DNA from 3 places in the Streptomyces sp. NPDC046727 genome. Region 3 is predicted to be linked to each of the others. Evidence: riboswitches for the same ligand, from Rfam matches in the RefSeq annotation. Region 3 holds a riboswitch; each other region holds the start of a gene.

Region 1 (4,780 bases), on a different contig from region 3:
GGTGTGCACGGCGGCACCGGAGGCGCGGAGCAGGTGGGCGGCGGCGAGCGCGGGCATGACCTGGGCGTCCTGCGGATAGTGCACCCCGCCCGCCATGCCGGGCGCCAAGTGGGGTTCCAGCTCGGGGAGTCGGTCCCCGTCGACCGGTACGGCCGTGACGCCGGCGGTGCGCTGGGCCGCGGCGAAGTCCCGCAGCGCGGCCAGGGTGCCGGGCGTCGAGGCGACCACGAGGCCGCCCTTGGGCTCGTACTCGATCGCGGTGCCCAGGTCCTCGGCCAGTTCGGCCCACAACCGGGCCGACAGCAGGGCGAGTTCGAGCTCCGGGCCCGGTTCCTTGTCGGAGACGAGCAGGTTGCCCTCGCCCGCGCCGGTGGTGCCGCCGGCCACCGGACCCCGGTCCACCACCCGCACGTCGAGGCCGGCGCGTGCCGCGTACAGCGCACACGCCGCGCCCACCATCCCGGCCCCGACGACCACGACATCGCAGGTCAGTCGCTTCGTCACACCAGTACTATGTCACATGTTGCTCTCGCTGAGGAGACCCCGATTCCCAGGCGTGGACGCCCCCTTGACGTCGTACGGAGCCCGGCCGACACTCCAGGGAGAGAATCCTAGTGATCTGGTAGGGAATCATGGCGCGCCTCGAAACGGGCACCGGCCGCACGGACCGGACGTCGCCCGGCGCACCCCTGCTCACCTCGCGGCGCCACATCGACCTGCAGCGCGTCTGCAGCGCGATCAGCCACCACCGCTGAGCCGGGCCCCCTCGCCCCCACCGACCGGCCACCCGCACGCCGGTACGCCCTTCCGCACACCCACGCCCCGGGGAGACGCATGTCCATCACTCCGCTCGCCGCCGTCCCGTCCCGCCGCGCCACCCCCGTCTTCCGGGGCCGGATCGGCCGGGACGCGCGCAGCGGCGGCCACTACGCCGTGCCGCACCGCTACCGGCTCCACCTGTCCACCGCCTGTCCCGAGGGACTGCGCCTCGCCATCGGCCACAGCCTGCTCGGCCTGGACACCAGCTGTCCCGTCACCCTGCTGCCCGCAGTCCCGGACTGCCCCGGCGGCGGCCACGCGGCGCTGCGCCCGCTGTACGAGGCGAGCGCCCACCACTACACCGGCCCGGCGCTCGCGCCCGTCCTCAGCGACGACTGGTCCGGACGCATCGTCAGCACCCACGCGCCCGACATCCTGCGCGACCTGGACCGGTTCCGGCACGACGGCCGGCCCTGCCTGTACCCCACCGGCCAGGAGTCCGTGATCGAGGCCGTCGAGCGGATGTGCGCCGAGGACATCGAGGAGGCCGCGCAGCGCGCCGGGCGGGCCGGCGCCGACCCCGCCGAGCGGGCCGCCGCCCTCGACGCGCTGCTGGACGCCCTGGACCGTCTCGATCGGCGGCTGAGCGGCGAGGAGTACCTCGTCGACGACCGGCTCACCGCCGCCGACATCGAGCTGTGGGTCTCCCTGGTGCAGCTCGACACCGTCCACCGCTGCCATCTCGACGCCTCCGCCGTGCACCGCATCGCCGGCCACCGCGCCCTGTGGGCCTACGCCCGCCGGCTGGCCGCCCACCCCGCCTTCGGCCGCCGGCTCGACCTCGACGGCATCGCCCGCCGGCACCACGGCCGCTGCCAGGGACTCGAGGCCGCCGGAGCCGCCGTCCAGATCCTGGACTGGGCCGCCCACGCGACGGAGACACCGGACGCTTCTCGCAGGTGAGAGCGGGCCATCGACGTCCACTGGGCGGACAGCCGTTGACATTCGAACGGTCAACTGCCTTACTTACGGCTCAGAACGGTCATGAGCGTCAGCGCCAAGCCCTGGCTCGCTGACCGGCAACCCTCGCAGCGCGGTGGGGTGCCCCAGGTGACGACCGGACCGGACGACATATTCGGTAAGCGCGAGGCCCTCCGGGGCCGGAAAACCTGACAGGTGACGCCATGTACGCAGCTCCCAGGACGGCCGCGAGCCGCCCCCAGGGCTGCGTACGGTCGTACGCCGGTCTCCTCGTCGCCGACCGCGCCGTCGATCTGCTCCGCGTGAACAGCGCACTGTGTACCGCACCGGGCTCCGCCCGCTGTCGGGGCTGACCTCTTCCCCCAGCCCCCGCGTTCCCGCCGCACACCGTCCGTCCGGTGTGCCGTTGTCCGCCCAGCCCCCGGTTCCGCGCGTGCCCGTGCGCCACCTCGTGCCCCCGTGCCGTCGTGGCCCGCCCGCCCGTCCGCGGCCCCGAGGTGTCGAATCCGCCGGAGCCCCTCATGAGTGAACCCCCTGGCGCCGCCGTCTCCCTCGCCGAGGCGCCGACCGCCACCGACACCCCGTCAGAACCCGTAGTGGTCCAGCGGGTCCGGCCGCTGCGCCGGCCCGGCCGGTGGATCGTCACCGCCGTCGTCCTCGTGCTCGTCGCGCAGATCCTGCACGGACTGGTCACGAACCCCTTCTACCAGTGGGACCGCTTCCGCTACTGGTTCCTGCGCCCGACCGTCCTCGACGGCCTCCTCGTCACCCTCGAAGTCGCCGCGTTCAGCGCCGTGCTGGGGCTCCTCGGCGGCATCCTGCTGGCGCTCGGCCGGCTCTCCGGGAGCCCGGTGCTGCGCGCGGTCAGCTGGACGTACACCTGGCTGTTCCGCTCCGTACCGCTGATCGTGGTGCTGATCTTCCTGTACAACTTCAGTGCCCTGTACAAGACCCTGAGTCTCGGGGTGCCGTTCGGCCCGGCCTTCGTCACCTTCGACGAGTCGAAGCTGGCCACCGACATGACGATCGCCGTCATCGGCCTCAGCCTCAACGAGGCGGCGTACGCGGCCGAGGTGGTCCGCGGCGGGATCCTCTCCGTCGACCAGGGGCAGCACGAGGCCGCCGCCGCGCTCGGCCTGCCCCGGGGCCGCCAGTTCCGCCGGATCGTGTTCCCGCAGGCCCTCAGGTCCATCACCCCGAACTACGTCAACCAGCTGATCGGCCTGGTCAAGAGCACGTCCCTGGTGTTCTACGTGTCCCTGCTCGACCTGTTCGGCGCGGTGCAGTCGATGGGCAACACCTACCCCGGCGACGTCGTACCGCTGCTCATGGTCGCCACCGTCTGGTACCTGATCCTGACCAGCGCCGTCTCCGTCGTCCAGTTCTACGTCGAGCGGTACTACGCCCGCGGCGCCACGCGCACCCTGCCGCCTACACCGTGGCAGAGGGCCCGGAACGCCAAGTTCCGCTGACTTTCCACCTGTTCACTCACCCGCACCACACCTCCCACACCTCCCACACCTCCCGCACCTCCCGCACCTTCCGCACCTTCCGAACGACAAGGACAGCCATGCCCAGCCAGTTCTCCCGACGCAGCCTGACACGCGGCCTCACCGCGGCGACCGTGACCCTCTCCCTCGCCGGCGGGCTCGCCGCCTGCGGCGGAGACAGCGACGCCGCCACCACCACGGCACCGGCCGGCACGGTGACCGTGGGGCAGCTCTCCAACGGAGCCGCCAAGGAGACCGAGCTGAAGGTCTCCGAAGTGAAGTCGATCAGCGCCGAACTGCCCGCCTCCGTCCGCAGGAGCGGCAAGCTCGTCATCGGCGTCGGGGCGCTGCCCTCGGGATCCGCGCCGCTGAACTTCGTCGGCAGCGACCAGAAGACCCTCACCGGCTCCGAGCCCGACCTCGGCCGGCTCGTCGCCGCGGTGCTCGGCCTCAAGCCCGAGATCAGGAACTCGACCTGGGAGAACCTCTTCGTCGGCATCGACAGCGGCAAGGTCGACGTGGCCTTCTCCAACGTCACCGACACCGAGGAACGCAAGAAGAAGTACGAGTTCGCGTCCTACCGCAAGGACAACCTGGCCTTCGAGGTGCCGAAGAAGAGCACCTGGAACTTCGACGGCGACTACGAGAACCTCGCCGGCAAGACGGTCACCGTGGGCTCCGGCACCAACCAGGAGAAGATCCTCCTGGAGTGGAAGGCCAAGCTGGCCAAGGAGGGCAAGAAGCTCACCGTCAAGTACTTCCCGGACCAGAACGCCATCAACCTGGCGCTGAGCAGCGGCAAGGTCGACGCCTACTTCGGCCCCAACCCCGCCGTCGCCTACCGCGCCCGGCAGACCGCGAACACGCCGAACCCGACCCGCAACGCGGGCACCTTCTCCGGCGCCGGCGAGACGCTCCAGGGCCTCATCGCCGCCACCGCCAAGAAGGACAGCGGGCTCGCCGAGCCGCTCGCCGACGCCCTCAACTACCTGATCGAGCACGGGCAGTACGGCAAGTGGCTGGCGGCCTACAACCTCTCCAACGAGTCCGTGGCGAAGTCGGAGGTCAACCCGCCCGGGCTGCCGCTGGACAACTCCTGATGGACCGTCCTGCGATCTGCCGAGGCGGATCCCTGTCCCTGCCCGACGCCCCCGAACTCGACAACGCCGTCTGGGCCGCGCTGGACGGCCCGCACGCTCACCTGGCCGAGCGGTTCGGCAGGGCGGCCCGCTACCGGCCGGGGACCTACGCCTTCGCGGCGCTCGCCGACCCGGCGGACCCGGCGGCCTGGGCCGACCTGCACACGCTCGTCGGACCGGGAACCGCCGTACGGGTCAAGCCCGTCGAGCAGGTCCCCGACGGGTGGGGGCTCCTGGGGGGCGGCGAGGGCGTCCAGCTGGTCGACACCGCGCTGCGGGCCGAACCGGCTCCGGAAGCCGTACGCCTGGGACCCGGTGACGTCCCCGAGATGCTCGACCTGGTCGCCCGCACCCGGCCCGGCCCGTTCCTTGAGCGGACCGTCGAGATGGGCACCTACCTCGGTATCCGGC
Region 2 (4,780 bases), on a different contig from region 3:
CGACCCGCTGCACCTCGGCGGTGTACTCCCGGTACACGGCGAGGTCCTGCCGCGACGGGTACGCGAACGCCACGTGGACGACCCGCTCCCGCCACTCCGGGTGGTCCTCCAGCAGCTGCTCGTACGCCAGCAGCCCGCGCGCGATGTTCTTGGACAGCTCGGTGCGGTCCACCCGGACGATCGCCTTCCGCCCCGGGCCGATCTCCTCGCGCAGCGCCGCCATCCACGTGTCCACGTCCGGCTTGTGCGCCCGCTCGCGCAGGAAGTCCGCGTCCGCGCCCAGCCCGTGCACCCCGATCCGGGTGCCGGACGGGATGCCGGGCCCGAGCACCGCGTGACAGCAGTCGACGAACGCGTCCGCCCACCGCCGGGTGAGGAACGCCGCCCGGTCCGCGCCCAGGATGCCGCCGAGCAGCTCGGCCGCGATGTCGTCGGGCAGCAGACGGAAGTAGTCCGGCGGGGCCCACGGGGTGTGCGAGAAGTGGCCGATGCGCAGGTCGGGACGGAGCTGCCGGAGCATCCGGGGGGCCAGCGCCAGGTGGTAGTCCTGGATCAGCACCGCCGCGCCCTCGGCCGCCTCCTGGGCCAGCGCCTCGGCGAAGGCGCGGTTGTACGCCTCGTACGACGCCCACTGCCGCCGGAACTCCCGGTCGAAGACGGGCTCCAACGGGGTCTGGTACAGCATGTGGTGGACGAACCAGAGCACCGAGTTCGCGATGCCGTTGTACGCCTCGGCGTGCACGGACGCGTCGATGTCGAGCATCCGCACCCGCTGCCCGCCGGTCTCCTCGGCCGGCAGCAGCCCGCCGTCCGCCCGCCGGACCGCCGCCCGGTCGCCGTCGCCCAGCGCGGCGCACACCCACACCGAGCCCGCGTCCGACCCGATGGCGGACAGTCCCGAGACCAGCCCGCCGCCGCCCCGCCTGGCGGTCAGCGCGCCGTCCTCGCCCACCTGATACGAAACCGGGCCGCGGTTGGACGCGACCAGCACCTGAGCCTTCTCGGCAGCACCCTGCGTGGAAGCCATGGTCCTCAACCTAGCCCGGCCCGGAAACGCTCAAACGTACGGTCCGCCGCAGGAGGGGACCGTATACGGCCGGTTCACGCCACCTTCCGGTCGGCGTACTCCGCGATCTCCACCATGGGCGGGCGCTCCTCGGTGTCCACCGAGTAGGTGCGCGGCTCGAAACCGTCCTCGCCCCGCTCGAACTGGGTCAGCGCGGGCCGGATCAGATGGCCGCGGGCCAGCCGGAGCTGGGCCGTGCGGTAGATGGCGGCGGCCATCCGGCCGAGGGCCTGCCCGTCCTGGTGCCGGTGCCTGCGCACGCCCACGTCGACCTGGGCCAGCGCGTCCAGGCCGACCAGGTGCAGCGCGTCCACCAGCATGCCCAGCTCCACGCCGTAGCCGACGGGGAACGGCAGCTGCTCCAGCAGGGAGCGGCGGGCCGCGTACTCGCCGCCCAGCGGTTGCACGAACCCGGCCAGCTGCGGCCAGTGCATGTTCAGCAGCGGGCGCGCCATCAGCTCGGTGACCCGGCCGCCCTGCCCGGCAGCGCCGGCGAGGGGGCGGTCGTACATGGCCTTGACCAGGTCGACGTCCGGCTCGGTGAGCAGCGGGCCGACGATCCCGGTGACGAAGTCGGAGGAGAACTCCTTCAGGTCCGCGTCGACGAAGCAGAGGATGTCCCCGCCGGTGACCAGCAGCGAACGCCACAGGACTTCACCCTTGCCGGGGACGGCCGGGATGCGGGGCAGGATGTCGTCACGGTGGACGACCCGGGCGCCCGCGCGCGCGGCGACCTCGGAGGTGCGGTCGGTGGAGCCGGAGTCCACGACCACGATCTCGTCGACGAGCGGGACCTGCTCCACGAGGTCGTGCCGGATGACCGCCACGATGTCGCCGACCGTCTCCTCCTCGTTGAGCGCGGGCAGGACGACGCTGATCGTCCGGCCGGTGCGCTGCTTGGCGGCCACGACCTGGTGCAGCGGGCGATCGGCCACGGACCAGGAGCGGGTGCTCAGCCAGCGCTCGACTTCTTGCAGCACGGTCTGCGGCTCCTCACTGTCACGACCACACGTCACCGTGTGACCCATCTCGCGGTTCGGACGACTATCTCAACTGTCCTGGCCTTCGGTTACAGTCTTGAACAACGCCGATGACCATCGCATGTCGGGGGTCGCGCGCGTCCACAACCGAATACCGCTCATCCAGAGGGGCAGAGGGACACGGCCCGATGAAGCCCCGGCAACCCTCCAGTCGGCACTCGTAGATCAGTCCTGATCGTCTCCGCGAGGCTCCCGGCTAGGGAAGGTGCCAAATCCGTCTCACGGCGAAGTGCGTCGTGAGGAAGATGAGGAGAAAGGGCCTCGCCTCCATGGCTGTGCAGACAGTTGCAACCACCACTGACTCCACCGTCGATCTCGGTCCCGCCGCCGCTCTGAGCTGTCGCGAGTGCGGTCACCGGGTACCGCTCGGCCCGCTCTTCGCCTGCGAGGAGTGCTTCGGCCCGCTGGAGATCGCCTACGACTTCTCCGCCTACGACACCGAGGAACTGCGCCGCCGCATCGAGGCCGGCCCCGCGAACATCTGGCGGTACGCGCCACTGCTGCCGGTCCCGGCGGACGTCGCCGGCAAGCCCAACATCAACCCGGGCTGGACCAAGCTCGTCAAGGCCGACAACCTGGCGCGCGAACTGGGCGTGACCGGCGGTTTGTACGTGAAGGACGACTCCGGCAACCCGACGCACTCCTTCAAGGACCGCGTGGTCGCCCAGGCGCTGGAGGCCGCGCGCGCCTTCGGCTTCACCACGCTCTCCTGCTCCTCCACCGGCAACCTGGCCGGCGCCGTCGGCGCCGCCGCCGCCCGCGCCGGCTTCCGCTCCTGCGTGTTCATCCCGCACGACCTGGAGCAGGGCAAGGTCGTCATGGCCGCGGTCTACGGCGGCGAACTCGTCGGCATCGAGGGCAACTACGACGACGTGAACCGCTTCTGCTCCGAGCTGATCGGCGACCCGGCCGGCGAGGGCTGGGGCTTCGTCAACGTCAACCTCCGGCCGTACTACGCGGAGGGCTCCAAGACCCTGGCGTACGAGATCTGCGAGCAGCTCGGCTGGCGGCTGCCCGACCAGATCGTCATCCCGATCGCCTCCGGCTCCCAGCTCACCAAGATCGACAAGGGTCTGCAGGAGCTGATCAAGCTCGGTCTGGTCGAGGACAAGCCGTACAAGATCTTCGGTGCGCAGGCCGAGGGCTGCTCCCCGGTGTCCACCGCCTTCAAGGCCGGGCACGACGTGGTCCGCCCGCAGAAGCCGAACACCATCGCCAAGTCCCTGGCCATCGGCAACCCGGCCGACGGGCCGTACGTCCTGGACATCGCGCGCCGCACCGGCGGTGCCGTGGAGGACGTGACGGACGAGGAGGTCGTGGACGCCATCAAGCTGCTCGCGCGCACCGAGGGCATCTTCGCCGAGACGGCGGGCGGTGTGACGGTCGGCGTGACGCGCAAGCTGATCGAGAACGGCGTGCTCGACCCGTCGCTGACCACGGTCGTCCTCAACACCGGAGACGGCCTGAAGACCCTCGACGCGGTGGCCGGGACCGGCCTCACCGCCACCATCCGCCCGACCCTGGACTCCTTCCGAGAGGCTGGCCTCGCATGAGCGTGACCGTTCGCATCCCCACCATCCTGCGCACCTACACCGGCGGGCAGGCCGAGGTCACCGCCGCCGGCGCGACCCTCGGCGAGGTCATCGCCGACCTGGAGAAGAACCACACCGGGATCGCCGCCCGCGTCCTGGACGACCAGGGCAAGCTGCGCCGGTTCGTCAACGTGTACGTGAACGACGACGACGTGCGCTTCGAGCAGGGCCTTGAGACGGCGACCCCGGACGGCGCCGGCGTCTCGATCATCCCGGCGGTCGCCGGCGGCTGATCCGGCCCCTTCATTACCGTCGGTAACTTCGGTTACCGATTGTTCAACCGATTGCCCCCTCCGTGAGAGAAGCGGAGGGGGCAATTCTGCGTGATTGAGCGCGGTAGAGTTGGGGAACACGGTCGCGGCTCTCGGGTCGTGGGCCCTGCATTCATGCCGCACGCCCGACAAGAAGTAGCCAAAGTGTGCGGGTTCTTTGCGGCTTTTGTGGCCTTTATGGGGCCCGACTTGCCCTGAAGTCGGGTGAATCCTCACCACTTTCCGGACCTCTTGCGTCCAGAATTCTCGTCCGATTGACCTGTTGCAGACGGCAGTTGGACAGATACATTCAGCCGCGGTCGACGCGTTCCGGCGCACGCCCCCGATCAATGGGGGGTGAGGTCTGACCCGGGTCCGCGAAGTGTGGATCTGTGCAAGGGCCAGTAATAGGGGAGTTAGGCATGGCTCAGGGCACCGTCAAGTGGTTCAACGCGGAGAAGGGGTACGGCTTCATCGCGGTCGACGGTGGTGCGGACGTCTTCGTCCACTACAGCGCGATTCAGATGGACGGCTACCGCACCCTGGAAGAGGGCCAGCGGGTCGAGTTCGAGATCTCGCAGGGCCAGAAGGGCCCGCAGGCCGACATGGTTCGCGTCACCGCCTGAACGTTTCTTGTACGAAGGGCCCGCACCTCGCAGAGGGTGCGGGCCCTTCGCCGTGTCCGGGTTCCGGTGTTCGCGGGCGGCTGACGGGCGCTCCACACCCGTCGGGGCGCTTGCACTCGAGCATGCCGAGTGCTAATCATTGGCGTTAGCACTCTGAAGGTGAGAGTGACAGCGAAGGACCGGGTCGGTGAGGCCCGCAGGCCAA
Region 3 (4,780 bases):
GGGGCCGGGGGTGCGGAGGGTGCGGAGGGTTCCACGGGTGCGTTGGGTTCCACGGGTGCGGTGGGCTCGGGCGTGGGTGCCAGGTACTCCACCCCGCTGGGGCGGTCCTCGGGGGCCGGGCGGGACCCGGCCGCGGGGCCGTACCAGCCGGGGCGGACGGCGGCGCGCAGGGTGTCCGGAGTGAATCCGGCGCCCGCCACCACCTCCGCCGGCTCCGGGCGCTCCAGCGGGTCCTCGCGCAGACAGGCCGTCACCAGCGGCCGTACCCCCTCCGGCACGCCGGACAGGTCGAAGTCGCGGGTCAGGACGCGCAGCAGGACCACCGAGTCCTGGCCCTCGCCGAACGGCTCCCGGCCGGCCGACGCGTAGGCGAGGACCGCCCCGAGGGAGAAGACGTCGCTCGGCGGGCCGACCTGGCCGCCGTTGCGGATCTGCTCCGGCGAGACATAGCCGACCGAACCGACGACCGCGCCGGTGCGGGTCAGCGCGGTGGCCTCCAGGGCCCGGACGATCCCGAAGTCGATGACCCGGGGCCCGTCCGGGCCCAGCAGGATGTTCGACGGTTTCAGGTCACGGTGGACCAGGCCCTTGGCATGGATGGCGGCCAGCGCCTCACCGAGCGCGGCGGCGAGGATCCGGACCGCCGGCTCCGGCAGCGCGCCGTGGTCCAGGACCGCGTCCCGCAGATTCGGGCCGGCCACGAACTCCGTCGCCATCCACGGCCGTTCGGCCTCGGTGTCCGCGTCCACGACCCGGGCGGTGTACGTGCCCACGCCGCCGACGGTCTGCGCGGCGCGGACCTCGTGGCGGAACCGGGCACGGAAGGTGCGGTCCTCGGCGTGCTCGCTCCGGACCACCTTCACCGCGACTGCCAGTCCCGTGCGGGACCGGGCGAGGTAGACCTCGCCCATGCCGCCCGCGCCGAGTCTGTGCGTGGTGGTGTACGGGCCGATGTGGCGCGGGTCGACTGCGCGCAACGGCTGCACTCCGGGTCCCCCTGTCCGATGTGGTGTCAGAGGGAGGTTATATGCGCCGTCTCGTCTGCCGCGTCCGGAGGTACGGCGACTGCGGGTGCGTTGTGGCTGCTCGCGCAGTTCCCCGCGCCCCTTCGGGGCGCTCTCACACCGCCGGGACGCAGCGGCCCTCCTCCGTGCGGTACTGCCACTTCGCGCCCTGCGTCACCAGTTCCTTCACCGCGTCGACGAAGCGCTCGACGTGTTCGTCGGGGGTGCCCGCGCCGAAGCTGACGCGGATGGCGTTGAGGGACTTCTCGCCGGGGGCCGCCTCGGGGGCGCCGCACTCGCCCTGGGTCTGCGGGTCGGAGCCGAGCAGGGTGCGGACCAGGGGGTGGGCGCAGAAGAGGCCGTCGCGGACGCCGATGCCGTACTCGGCGGAGAGGGCGGCGGCGAAGTGGGAGCTGTTCCAGCCCTCGACGACGAAGGAGAGGACGCCGACGCGCGGGGCGTCGTCGCCGAAGAGGGAGAGGATCTTCACCTCCGGGACCTCGGCGAGTCCCTCGCGGACCTTGGCGATCAGGTGCTGTTCGCGGGCGACCAGGGTGTCCCAGCCGGCCTCGGTGAGGGCCTTGCAGGCGGAGGCGACGGCGTAGGCGCCGATGACGTTCGGGGAGCCGGCCTCGTGGCGGGCGGCGGTCTCGTGCCACTCGACGGCCACTCCCCCGTCCTCGCGCCGGGTCACCCTGCGGCTGGCGCCGCCTCCCGCGAGGTACGGCTCGGCCGCCCGCAGCCAGTCGGCGCGGCCCGCGAGGACACCCGAGCCGAAAGGGGCGTACAGCTTGTGGCCGGACAGGGCGACCCAGTCGACGTCCAGGTCACGGATGTCCACGGGGTGGTGCGGGGCCAGCTGGGCGGCGTCCAGGACGATCCGGGCGCCGTGGGCGTGCGCGGCGGCGGCCAGCTCCCGCACCGGCCACAGCTCGCCCGTGACGTTGGACGCGCCGGTGACGCAGACCAGGGCCGGGCCGTAGGGGTCACGGGCGGCCAGGGCGCGCTCCAGGGTCTCGACGGCCTGGGCCGGGGTGCGCGGGGCGTCGAGGTAGGTGACCCGCGCGTCCTGCCAGGGCAGCAGGGAGGCGTGGTGCTCGGTCTCGAAGACGAAGACCTGGCAGCCGGCCGGGATCACCCGGGCGAGGAGGTTGAGGGAGTCCGTCGTGGAGCGGGTGAAGATCACCTGATCGGTGGCCCGGCAGCCGAGGAACTCGGCGACCGTCTTGCGGGCGTTCTCGAACAGGTCCGTGGAGAGCTGGGAGAGGTAGCCGGCACCGCGGTGGACGCTGCCGTAGTACGGGGCGTACGCGGCGACGTCGTCCCAGACGCGCTGGAGGGCGGGGGCGCTGGCCGCGTAGTCGAGGGCGGCGTAGGCGACTTCGCCGCCGGTGACCAGCGGGACGGTGACATCTCGTCCCAGAACGGGCAGAGGGGTGCAAACGGACTGGTCGGAGGCAGCGGTGAAGACAGACATGGCGGAACTCCCGTGAGAGGAAGAAGAGGAAGAGAGAAAGGGTGTGCGGAGGCGGGGCTCTGCGGCCCTAACGCATTCGCTTGCTCACGGGAGACTCCTCGACGACCAGGATCCCTGGGTTCGTGAGGGATCCGCGCTTGCCGTACACCTTGCTGTGCACGGCCTGGTCTTCACCCGGGGCACCCCGCCACGGACGGAGGGTTGCCGGACAGTCGGCCGGGGCCTCATGACTGTCACTCATGACCTGGTACAGGAACGTACGCGAAATGATCGTCGTCCCGCAACCGGTGTCCGGATCGCGGGACGACTCCCGGTGGGGTCAGGCGTTGCTGACGGCCACCCAGCGGTCCAGCGTGCGCCTGGCCGCGCCCGAGTCGATCGACTCGGCCGCCTTCGCCATGCCCGCGCGGATCTGCTCGGCCAGCGGCGCGTCCGTCGGCCGGAGGGCCACCAGGGCGGCCGCGGAGTTCAGCAGGACGGCGTCCCGTACGGCCCCCGTCTCGCCGTCCAGCAGCCGGCGGGCGACCTCCGCGTTGTAGGAGGCGTCGGCGCCGCGCAGGGCGTCCACGGGGACCAGCTCGATGCCGACCTCCCGCGGGTCGAAGGTCTCCTCCGTGACCTTGCCGTCGCGGACCACCCACACCCGGGAGGTGGCGGTGACGGTCAGCTCGTCCAGGCCGTCGTCGCCCCGGAAGACCAGGGCGGAGTTGCCGCGCTCGGCGAGGACGCCGGCCACGATGGGCGCCATGCGCGGGTCGGCGACCCCGACCGCCTGGGCGCGCACCTTGGCCGGGTTGGTCAGCGGGCCGAGCACGTTGAAGGTGGTCCGGATGCCCAACTGGGCGCGGGCCGGGGCGACATGACGCAGCGACGGGTGGAACCGGACCGCGAAGCAGATGGTGATGCCGGCTTCCTCGGCGACCTCGGCGACCCGCCGCGGGGTCAGGTTCAGGTTGATCCCGAGCTTCTCCAGGACGTCGGAGGAGCCTGAGGAGGAGGAGGCGGCGCGGTTGCCGTGCTTGACGACCTTCGCGCCGGTGCCCGCGACGACGATCGAGGACATGGTGGAGATGTTCACCGTCTTGGCGCCGTCGCCGCCGGTGCCGACGATGTCGACGGCCGGGCCGGGCACCTCGATCACGTTCGCGTGCTCGTACATCGTCCGGACGAGTCCGGTGATCTCCTGGACCGTCTCGCCCTTGGCCCGCAGCGCCACCATGAACGCGGCGATCTGCGCGTCGGTCGCCTCGCCACGCATGATCAGGTCCATCGCCCAGGCGGTGTCGTCGGCGGACAGGTCCCGGCCGTCCAGCAGACCGTTCAGCAGGGCGGGCCAGGAGCGGCCCGCCGCGGTGTCGCCTCCAGCGGGGGTCACAGCGCTCATCAGCCGCTCCTTGAACAGATTCCTGCCATGTCGTACCCCACCCTATCCACCCCGAGGCACGGCGAAGGGCCCCGTCCGTAACCCGGACGGGGCCCTTCAGCGTGGCGTGGCGACGCGGGGATCAGTGGTGGCCGTGGCCGCTCGTGATCTCCTTGTACTCCTCGACGGTGGGCTTGGGGATCTGGTTGTCCTCGCCGTAGTAGGCGTTGCTGAGCTTGGCGCGCAGCTTCTGGGACACGGGCACCTTGCGCTCGACACCGTTCTCGTCGACCGTCGGGCCGATCTCGGCCGGCTCGTACTGGTGGTGCGCGGTGAGGGTGTGCAGCTGCTCCTGGCTGAGCGGCTCGTGCACCTCGATGAACTCACCGTGCGGCAGGCGCTTGATGATGCCGGTCTCGCGACCGTGCAGCACCTTGTCGCGGTCACGCCGCTGCAGACCCAGGCAGATCCGCTTGGTGACGATGAACGCGATGACCGGGCCGGCGAAGAACGCGATCCGGACGAACCAGGTGACGGAGTTGATCGACAGGTCGAAGTGGGTGGCGAAGAGGTCGTTGCCACCGCCCACCAGGCCGACCATGTAGACCGTCACCCAGGCGACACCGAACGCGGTACGGGTCGGGGCGTTGCGCGGGCGGTCCAGGATGTGGTGCTCGCTCTTGTCGCCGGTGACCCAGGACTCGATGAACGGGTAGACCGCGATCGCCGCCAGGACCAGACCGAAGAGCACCAGCGGGATGAACACGCCCAGGACGAGCGTGTGACCCCAGAAGTTGATCTCCCAGCCCGGCATGTAGCGGACCAGACCCTCGGCGAAGCCCATGTACCAGTCGGGCTGGGCGCCGGTGGACACCTGGTCCGGACGGTAGGGACCCATGGCCCAGATCGGGTTGATCTGCGCGACCGCGGCGATGG

Evidence for each region. A riboswitch is a leader RNA that binds a small molecule or an ion and turns the genes downstream of it on or off. The one in region 3 is predicted to bind S-adenosylmethionine.
Region 1: another riboswitch for S-adenosylmethionine. It lies ahead of ABZ937_RS34785 (amino acid ABC transporter permease); the one in region 3 lies ahead of ABZ937_RS31810 (aminotransferase class V-fold PLP-dependent enzyme).
Region 2: another riboswitch for S-adenosylmethionine. It lies ahead of thrC (threonine synthase); the one in region 3 lies ahead of ABZ937_RS31810 (aminotransferase class V-fold PLP-dependent enzyme).

Annotation. Positions count from the first base shown of each region.
Region 1 covers NZ_JBEYYR010000039.1:46,432-51,211, reverse strand. The annotation lists gene ABZ937_RS34800 (FAD-binding oxidoreductase) at 1-504, opposite strand, end outside; gene ABZ937_RS34795 (putative leader peptide) at 633-755, shown strand; gene ABZ937_RS34790 (glutathione S-transferase C-terminal domain-containing protein) at 835-1,722, shown strand; SAM riboswitch class IV at 1,800-1,910, shown strand; gene ABZ937_RS34785 (amino acid ABC transporter permease) at 2,262-3,212, shown strand; gene ABZ937_RS34780 (ABC transporter substrate-binding protein) at 3,311-4,330, shown strand; gene ABZ937_RS34775 (GNAT family N-acetyltransferase) at 4,330-4,780, shown strand, end outside.
Region 2 covers NZ_JBEYYR010000007.1:167,675-172,454, reverse strand. The annotation lists gene ABZ937_RS11275 (trehalose-6-phosphate synthase) at 1-1,027, opposite strand, end outside; gene ABZ937_RS11270 (glucosyl-3-phosphoglycerate synthase) at 1,102-2,046, opposite strand; SAM riboswitch class I at 2,202-2,358, shown strand; gene thrC (threonine synthase) at 2,376-3,659, shown strand; gene ABZ937_RS11260 (MoaD/ThiS family protein) at 3,656-3,931, shown strand; gene ABZ937_RS11255 (cold-shock protein) at 4,372-4,575, shown strand.
Region 3 covers NZ_JBEYYR010000033.1:6,314-11,093, reverse strand. The annotation lists gene ABZ937_RS31815 (PQQ-binding-like beta-propeller repeat protein) at 1-986, opposite strand, end outside; gene ABZ937_RS31810 (aminotransferase class V-fold PLP-dependent enzyme) at 1,120-2,481, opposite strand; SAM riboswitch class IV at 2,610-2,726, opposite strand; gene trpD (anthranilate phosphoribosyltransferase) at 2,801-3,865, opposite strand; gene ABZ937_RS31800 (cytochrome bc complex cytochrome b subunit) at 3,987-4,780, opposite strand, start outside.